DNA from 2 places in the Arthrobacter paludis genome. Region 1 is predicted to be linked to the other one. Evidence: riboswitches for the same ligand, from Rfam matches in the RefSeq annotation. Region 1 holds a riboswitch; the other holds the start of a gene.
What was found. A riboswitch is a leader RNA that binds a small molecule or an ion and turns the genes downstream of it on or off. The one in region 1 is predicted to bind S-adenosylmethionine.
Positions count from the first base shown of each region.

Region 1 (4,420 bases):
TCGCCGAGAAGCTCATCGAGTGGGTGGACGACACCGACGTCGACGGCTTCAACCTGGCCTACGCCATCACGCCCGGCTCGTTCGAGGACGTCGTCGAGTTCGTCGTGCCCGAGCTGCAGGCCCGCGGCGCCTACCCGCAGGACTACGCGCCGGGCACGCTGCGCAACAAGCTCTTCGGAGCCGGCGACCGCGTCAAGGACTCCCACCGCGCGGCCAAGTACCGCATCGGCTCGCAGAGCCTGGTCGGCTAGCGACCGGCCCAGCCGCCGGGCAGAGCCCGCGCCGCGGCGCCGTCCCCACCCGGGGGCGGCGCCGCCGTCGTTAACGCGGCCCTCCGCCCGCGACGGCGGCGGAGGATGACGCCCCGTGCCCCAGCGCTGCTGGTGCTCGGCCCGCCCGGTCCGCCGCCGACGCCGCCCATCGCTGGGGCCGGGGAGGGGCCGCCGCGGACCGCTGTTAGCTTGATCACGCCCCGCCGCCGGCCGTCCCGGAGGAGCGGGCGCAGCACCGTCCCGCGACCCGTGGAGGAACCATGGCACCTGCCCGCCCGCAACCGGAGGCCCCGGCCCCCACGCCCGAGGAGGTGGACGCGGCCGCCAACGGCGGCCTGCGCCGCTCCATGGAGTCCCGCCACCTGGTGATGATCGGCCTCGGGGGCGTCATCGGGTCCGGGCTCTTCGTCTCCTCCGGGTACACGATCGGCCAGGCCGGCCCGCTCGGCTCGATCATCGCCTACCTGGCGGGCGCCGTCGTCGTCTACCTCGTGATGTCCTGCCTGTGCGAGCTCGCCGTCCGCTACCCGGTCTCCGGCGCGTTCCACATCTACGCGGCCCGCACCATGGGCCCGGCCACGGGCTTCGCCACGGCCTGGCTGTACTGGCTGACCTGGGCCGTGGCCCTGGCCTCCGAGTTCACGGCCTCCGGGCTGCTCATGCAGCGATGGTTCCCGGACGTGCCGGTCTGGATCTGGTGTCTGGCGTTCGCGTCCGCGCTGTTCGCCATGAACGCGGTCTCCGCGAAGGTCTTCGGCGAGACGGAGTTCTGGTTCGCGCTGATCAAGGTCGCCGCCGTCGTCGGCCTGATCATCCTGGGCGGCGCCGCGCTGCTCGGCTTCCACCCCATGGCTGCCGGCGGGTTCCCCGGCCCGCTCGAGAACTTTTCCACCGACCAGGGCCTGTTCCCGAACGGCGCCACGGGCGTGCTCGTGACCGTGCTGGCCGTGTTCTTCGCGTTCTCCGGCTCGGAGCTCATCGGCGTCGCGGCGGGGGAGACCGCCGACCCCGAGCGCGCCATCCCGAAGGCCATGCGCACCACGGTGCTGCGGCTAGTCATCTTCTTCGTGGGCGCGATCGCCGTGATCGCCGCCGTCGTCCCCTACGAGGAGGCCACCCTGGGCGAGAGCCCGTTCGTGACCGTCTTCGAGGCCATCGGCATCCCGTTCGCGGCGGACGCCATGAACTTCGTGGTCATCACGGCGCTGCTCTCCGCGGGCAACAGCGGCCTCTACTCGTGCGCGCGGATGCTGCACTCGCTGTCCGCCGAGGGGCACGCGCCGGCCGCGCTGGGCCGGGTCACCCGCCGCGGCATCCCGCTGAACGCGCTGCTGGTGAGCATCGGGGCCGCCATGGCGTGTCTCGTGTCCAGCGTCGTCGCCCCGGAGACCGTCTACCTCGTGCTCGTCTCGGTGGCCGGATTCGCGACCGTGGCGGTGTGGATGTCGATCGCCGCCGCGCACTTCTTCCACCGCCGCCAGTTCCTCCGCGCCGGGGGCGACCCCGCCACGCTCGCCTACCGCTCCCCGGCCTACCCGTGGGTGCCGATCCTCGCGTTCGCGTTCTGCCTCGTCTCCGTCATCGGCATCGCGTTCGACCCCGCCCAGGTCGCCGCCCTGTACTTCGGGATCCCGTTCACGCTCGGCTGCTACGTGTTCTTCCGCCTCCGCTACGGCCGCCGCGCCCGGGGGACGACGGCGGCGCCGGCCGGGGAGCCCGCCGCCGAACGGGCGCCCGTGGCCTGACCGGGGACCGCGGCCCGGGCGCAGTATCGCGCGCCCGGACCGCGGCGTCAACGGCGCCGCGTCATGTGACGGCGCGGGGCGTCACCAAGGCGTCACGAACGCGTCATCTTCGGCGGCTGAGCCCGATTGCGTCGAAACGTTGCGTCCGGGGGCCCCGCGGCTGGGCCAGGTCGAAGATCCCGCGCCACACTGGAGGGACCCGCCACGGCGGGCACAACACCATCCAGAGCGGCCGAGAGACCTGGCTCGACGACGCCGCAGCAACCACCCCGCGCCCTGCGCGCCGGGGACGGTGCTACCGCCAGGACCGATGGAGACGCCCCACCCCCAGCGCGTCCCGCCGCGGTCCGCGCCGCCGGCGGTGCGCGGGCTGGGCCGGCTCTCCCCGGGCAACCGAGGAGGAAACCATGAGCACCACCGCCCCCGCGCCGGCGCATTCCCGGCGCACCACCACCCGGGTCGCCGTCGCCAGCTTCATCGGCACGACGATCGAGGGCTACGACTTCGTCCTGTACGGGCTGGCCGCCGCCACCGTCTTCGGGCCGCTGTTCTTCGCGCCGGCCGACCCGCTCGTCGGCACCATCGCCGCGTTCGCGACCTACGCGGTCGGCTTCGTCGCCCGCCCGGTCGGCGGACTGCTCGGCGGGCACTTCGGCGACCGGATCGGGCGCAAGGCCGTGCTCGTCGGGTCCCTGCTGCTGACCGGCCTCGCGACGACCGCGATCGGGCTGCTGCCCACCTACGCCGTCGCCGGCGCGCTCGCCCCGCTGCTGCTCCTGCTCCTGCGCGTGCTGCAGGGCATCGGCTACGGCGCGGAATGGGCGGGGGCGGCCCTGATGACGGTCGAGCACGCCGCCCCGGGCCGCCGCGGCCTCACCAGCAGCGCCACGCAGATCGGCCCGAGCTCCGGCATGCTGCTGGCCACCGGCGTGCTGCTGCTGCTCGAGTCCTCGCTGTCCGAGGCCGCGTACCTGTCCTGGGGCTGGCGGATCCCGTTCGTGGCGAGCCTGGTCCTCGTCGCCGTCGGCCTCGTCATCCGGCTCAAGGTCGAGGACAGCGCCGAGTTCCGCCGCGTCGTCACGGAGGAGCGCGTCGCCCCGCGGCCCGTCCTCGAGAGCCTGAAGACGCACCCGCGCCAGATCGCCCTGACCACGGCGCTGCGCATCGCCCAGAACGCCTACTACTACGTCTATACGGTCTTCATCCTCACCTACCTCGCGCAGGGCGGGATCTCCCGGGAGACCGGCCTGACGGCGGTCCTCGTGGCCTCCGCGCTGGGCCTGGTGACCGTCCCGCTGTGGGGCTGGGCCTCCGACCGCTTCGGCCGCCGCCGCACCTACCTGTTCGGCGCGGTGTTCAGCGCGGCGCTCGTCTTCCCGGCCTTCCCCCTGCTGGACACCGGCAACACGCTGCTGATCCTGCTCACCGTCGTGCTCGGCATGAACATCGGCCACGACGCCATGTACGGCCCGCAGGCCGCGTTCTTCTCCGAGCTGTTCTCCACCCGCGTCCGGTTCAGCGGCGTCTCGATCGGCTACCAGCTCGGCTCGGTCCTGGGCGGCGGCCTGGCCCCGCTCGTCGCGACCGCGCTGCTCGCGGCCGGCGGCGGCGACCCCATCTGGGTGGTCGCGTACATCGTCGGCGTCGGGCTCATCACGGTGGTCGCCACCCTGCTGGCGCCGGAAACCCGCCACCGCGACCTCGCCTCGCGCTGGGGCGCGGACGACGGCGGCGCCGCCGTCGGCCCCGACAACGAGGCGGAGCAGGCCCCGGCCCCCCGGGAGGCCGCCGCCGCGCACGGCGGGCCCGGCCGCGCCGACCGCGAGCCCGCCGCCCGCTAGCCACCGCCACGAGGAGCCGCCACCATGACCGAGACCGCCACCACCACGACCGCCTCCGGCGAGGCCCGCTACGCCGAGCTCGCCGGGCGCTTCCGCCCGCTGTTCACCCGCATCGCCGCCGGCACCGCCGCACGCGAACAGGACCACGTCCTGCCGTTCGAGCAGGTCCGCTGGCTGCAGGAGGCCGGGTTCACGGCCCTGCGCGTGCCGGCCGCCGCGGGGGGCGAGGACATTACCCGCGAGCACCTGTTCCGGCTGCTCGTCGAGCTCGCCGAGGCCGACTCGAACGTGTCCCACCTGCTGCGCAGCCACTTCGCGTTCGTCGAGACGATCGCCGACCAGGACGCGGCGTTCCGGGACCGCTGGTACCCGCGCGTGCTCGCCGGGGACATCTTCGGCAACGCCGCCACCGAGCGCGGCGGCAACGCCCTGGGCACCACGAACACGCGGCTGCGCCGCCGCGGGGCGCGCTGGCTGCTCAACGGCACGAAGTACTACACGACCGGTTCGATCTTCGCGGACTGGGTCGTCGTGATGGCCTCGACCGACGGGGTGGAGGGGC
Region 1 is NZ_JBXAEW010000026.1:22,718-27,137, reverse strand. Features, by position in the region: gene AC1Q5D_RS17160 (LLM class flavin-dependent oxidoreductase) at 1-251, shown strand, start outside; gene AC1Q5D_RS17155 (amino acid permease) at 533-2,017, shown strand; SAM riboswitch class I at 2,234-2,334, shown strand; gene AC1Q5D_RS17150 (MFS transporter) at 2,425-3,858, shown strand; gene AC1Q5D_RS17145 (acyl-CoA dehydrogenase family protein) at 3,883-4,420, shown strand, end outside.

Region 2 (4,420 bases), on a different contig from region 1:
GCCGTGCTCAAGCGGCTCGACGTCTCCGGGGCCGTGTTCCTGGGCTGCGAACTGGCGCCCGGGCTGGAGGACTCCCTGCGTGCCCGGGGCGCCCTGGTGTTCCCGACCCTGCCCGGCGTCCCGTTCGACGCCTACCGCTCCGGCCTCTACTCGGCGGCCGAGCTCTACGGGGACATCGCCACCCGGCCCTACGAGGAGACGCTCGACGCCCGCGTCTACGCCTGGACGCGGCGGCGGCCGGCGGCCCGGACCGTGGACGCGGCCCTGGCGACGACGCTGCACGACCATGCCGTCGGCTCGGCGCTGACGGCCGCCCTCGGCGGCGGCGGGGCGCTCGCCGGGGACCGCGTCGTCGGCGTCATGGGCGGGCACGCGGCGGGCCGGGGCAGGCGCGGCTACGCGGACGCGGCCCGCCTGGGACTGGGCCTGGCCCGGGCCGGGCACGCGGTCGCCACCGGCGGCGGGCCCGGCGCGATGGAGGCGGCGAACCTCGGGGCGTACGTGTCCGCGGCCGGGGACGGCGCGCTCGACGAGGCGCTGGGCCTGCTCGCCGCGGCGCCGTCGTTCGCGCCCTCCGTCACGGAGTGGGCCCGGGCCGCGGCCGCGGTGCTGGGGCGCGTCGGCGCCGGCGGGCCGAGCCTCGGCATTCCCACGTGGTTCTACGGCCACGAGCCGCCGAACATGTTCGCGACCCACATCGCCAAGTACTTCGCGAACGCCCTGCGCGAGGCCGTGTTGCTCCGCGTCTCCACGGGCGGGATCGTGTTCCTGCCCGGCGCGGCCGGCACCGTGCAGGAGGTCTTCCAGGACGCGTGCGAGAACTACTACGGGGCCGCGGAGACCGTGACGCCGATGGTCCTGGTGGGGCGCCGGTACTGGACGGAGGAGCTGCCGGCCTGGCCGCTGCTGCGCACGCTCGCGGAGGGCCGGGACATGGCCGACTCGATCCACCTCGTGGACGGCGTCGACGAGGCGCTGGAGCGGATCGGCCCCGGTCCGGGTCAGAGCGCGGTGGTGCCGAACGCGAGCCCGAGCGCGTAGGTCACGGCCGCCGCGCCGTAGCCGATCGCGAGCTGGCGCAGCCCCCGCTTCAGCGGCGAGGCGCCGGAGAGCAGTCCGACGACGCCGCCGGTCAGCAGCAGGGCCAGCCCGACCAGGACGGCGGCGACGACGACGGCCGTGGGGCCCGTCAGGCCGAGCAGGTAGGGCAGGATCGGCACGAGCGCGCCGGAGGCGAAGAAGCCGAAGCTCGCCGCGGAGGCGCCCAGCGCGGAGCCGACGGTCTCGTGCTCGTCGTCCGACTGCTCGTCCTCCTTCTCCGGCTGGAGGGAGAACGAGGGGTTGCAGTCGCACTCGAAGTAGCCGAGGCGCTCCGCCGCGCGGTGCTCGGCGTCCTCCTGGGACATCCCGCGCGCCTTGTACACGAGCACGAGTTCGTTGGCGTCCAGGTCCAGGTGCGGGGCCGCCTCGAGCGTGACCTGCGTGGGCCGGGACGCGGAGAGCAGCTCGCGCTGGGAGCGGACGGAGACGAACTCGCCGGCGGCCATCGACAGGGCGCCCGCGAGCAGCCCGGAGATGCCGGTGAGCAGGATGATGCCGGGCGCCAGACCGGCCGCCCCGACACCCATGACGAGGGCCAGGTTGGAGACCAGCCCGTCGTTGGCCCCGAACACGGCGGCGCGGAAGTTCCCGGACATGCGGGCGCGGCCGCGCACGGCCAGGCCGCGCACCACCTCCTCGTGCACCTGCTCGTCCGCGTACATCCGCGGGGTCGCGTCCTTGTCCTGGGCGTACGGGGAGTCGGACTCGGCGCGCTGGGCCAGGGCGAGGACGAACACGGAGCCGAAGTGACGGGCCAGGAACCGCAGCAGGGTGCGGCGCGCGGAGGGCCGGGCCCGGTGGTCCGCGTGCTCGCCGAGCAGGTCGAGCCAGTGCTGCTCGTGACGCCGCTCGGCGTCCGCCAGGCCGAGCAGGATCAGTCGCTCGTCGCCGCCGCGGCGCGAGGCCAGCTCGCGGTAGATCGCGCCCTCGGCGCGCTCGTCCGCGAGGTAGCGGCGCCAACGGCGGATGTCCTGGCGGGTGGGGTCTGAGGCGCCGGTGCGCGTCTCGGGGGCCATGGGGGTGTTCCTCCGGATCGGTCAGCCCCAGTCTACCGACGGCGGTGCCGCCGGGCGGGCCCCTGTGGGCTAGCTCGCGGCCACCGGCTCCCGCGCGGGGGCGGGCTCGGGCAGGCGCTCGAGGAAAAAGACCAGCGGGTTGCCATCGGCGCGTCCGGCGCTCGGCACCCGCACCGTCAGGGCGCCCGAGTCCGGCTCGAAGTCGGGGCGGCGGGCCGCGTTGCGCAGCGCCCGGTCCAGCTCGCCGGGATAGGGGGCGATGAACCGGACCCAGCGTCCGGCGTGCCGGATGGTCACGGTGCCGAGCAGGGAATCGACGATGGGCAGGACGGGGACCGTGTTCGCCACGGGGTTCCTCTCTGTGTTCTTACCCGGCGGGGTGTTCCGCGGGCCGCTTCGTCATCCGAACCACCCACTCGAACCCGGGTTGGTGCGCGGCCAGTCGGAGCTGTGCGCCGCGTCTCATGAAGCATTTCCTCCACAGTAGCGAGGAGGCGATCCGAACCCAACCCCTCCGTGACGCGCCTCACGCCGCCGCCGCGGCGCTTCCGGGTAAACAAATGTTGCGCAGGGGAGTTAATGTGAGGCGGACGACACCCGCCCCTGGCTTAGGCTGATCCGAGCGCCGGAACCGCCCGCCGCCCTAGACCGAAGGTTGTCCCCGCATGAAGGCCCTGCCCGTCGAGCCCAGCAACACGCCGGTGGCGATCGGTTCGCGCCTGCGCGCGGCCCGCCAGGCGCAGCGGATGACGATCGAGCAGCTCGCCGCGTCCACCGGACTCACGAAGGGGTTCCTCTCGCGGGTGGAGCGCGACCTGACGTCGCCATCGGTCGCCTCCCTCGTCACGCTGTGCCAGGTGCTCTCCGTGTCCGTCGGCGAACTGTTCGAACAGCCGGAGACGCACGTGGTGCGGCTCGACGAGGCGCCGCGCGTGTCCCTGGGGGGCCACGGGATCCGCGAGCAGCTGCTGACGGCCCGCTCGGAGCGCCGGCTCCAGGTCATCCGCGCCGAGATCGAGCCCCACGGCTCCGGCGAGGAGGAGATGTACTCCGTCGACTGCGAGGCCGAGGTCCTGCACGTGGTCTCGGGGCGGTTCGTCCTGGTCCTCACGGGGGACCGGTTCGAGCTCGCGGCCGGCGACACCGTCACCTTTCCGGGGCGCGAGCCGCACACGTGGTTGAACCCTTCGGACGAGCCCGCCGTCGTCTTGTGGACGCTGGTCCCCGCCGCCGCGCGCTGACCCCGCCGCCTGACGCCGTCCCCGCCGCTGCGCCGCCCTGGCCTGTCGCCGCTGTGCTGCACCCCAGCGCGGCGGCCCGAATCCTGTGCCCCACGCCAATCGACACCCCGGCGGAGCGGCCCCAACCTGATGCCATGGTGGGGCAGGCCGCCCCGCCCGCCTGGCCGCCGCGAACGGCGGCACTTCAAGGAGTTGCGGAACATGAAGAAGTGGACGCGGTGGCAGGACTGGATCGTCGTCGCGTGCGGGCTGTTCGCCGCACTGTCGGTGCTGTGGCTCGAGGTCACCGGCGCGGCCATGGGCCTGCTGTTGACGCTGGGCGTCCTGCTGGTGGTGGCGGGGCTGGCGAACCTCGCCTCGGTGGATATGCCGGGCATCGAATGGGCCCAGGCCGTGATCGCCCTGGTGCTCGCCATTTCGCCGTGGCTGGGCGGCTTCTCCGACGTGATGGCCGCCGCCTGGACCGCCTGGGGCACGGGCGTCGTCGCGCTCGTGGCCACGCTGCTCGCCCTCAAGCCGAGCATCGCCGGGCACCGGGAGCACCACCACCGGACGGCCTAGCAATCACCCGGGCGGCGTGGCCGCCCCTTCCGGCCGGCTTCCCGCGGGGGCCGGCCGGAGTCATGCCCCCCACTGGTGGCGAGGGCGGGGGCTTGCGCGATGGGGGCTCGGCGGCGCTCGCCCAGACCGGCGGCGCTCCGCGGTTGACGCGTAACCGCCATCACACCTAGGATTCTGACTGAAAACAGTTGTTTCCTGACGCGCAACTCCGCTGCTCGGACCGCGTCCCCGCCGGACCGTCGGTCCCCGCAAGGAGAACCATGGAAGACATCCGCATCGAAGCCAACGGGCACCTGGGCCCCATCGACTCCTCCCGCATCCCGCGCTTCGCCGGCGCGGCCACGTACGCGCGGCTGCCCCGGCTCGACCAGGTCGACTCGGCCGGCATCAAGGTGGTCGGCGTCCCGTTCGACGCCGGAGTCTCCTACCGCCCGGGGGCGCGCTTCGGCGCGAACCACGTCCGCGAGTCCTCGCGGCTGCTGCGCCCCTACAACCCGGCCC
Region 2 is NZ_JBXAEW010000021.1:58,830-63,249, forward strand. Features, by position in the region: gene AC1Q5D_RS15945 (LOG family protein) at 1-1,041, shown strand, start outside; gene AC1Q5D_RS15950 (VIT1/CCC1 transporter family protein) at 1,002-2,117, opposite strand; gene AC1Q5D_RS15955 (hypothetical protein) at 2,187-2,465, opposite strand; SAM riboswitch class IV at 2,476-2,587, opposite strand; gene AC1Q5D_RS15960 (cupin domain-containing protein) at 2,783-3,358, shown strand; gene AC1Q5D_RS15965 (SPW repeat protein) at 3,560-3,919, shown strand; gene speB (agmatinase) at 4,180-4,420, shown strand, end outside.
Region 2: linked by a shared signal. The riboswitch ahead of AC1Q5D_RS15955 (hypothetical protein) and the one ahead of AC1Q5D_RS17150 (MFS transporter) in region 1 are both predicted to bind S-adenosylmethionine.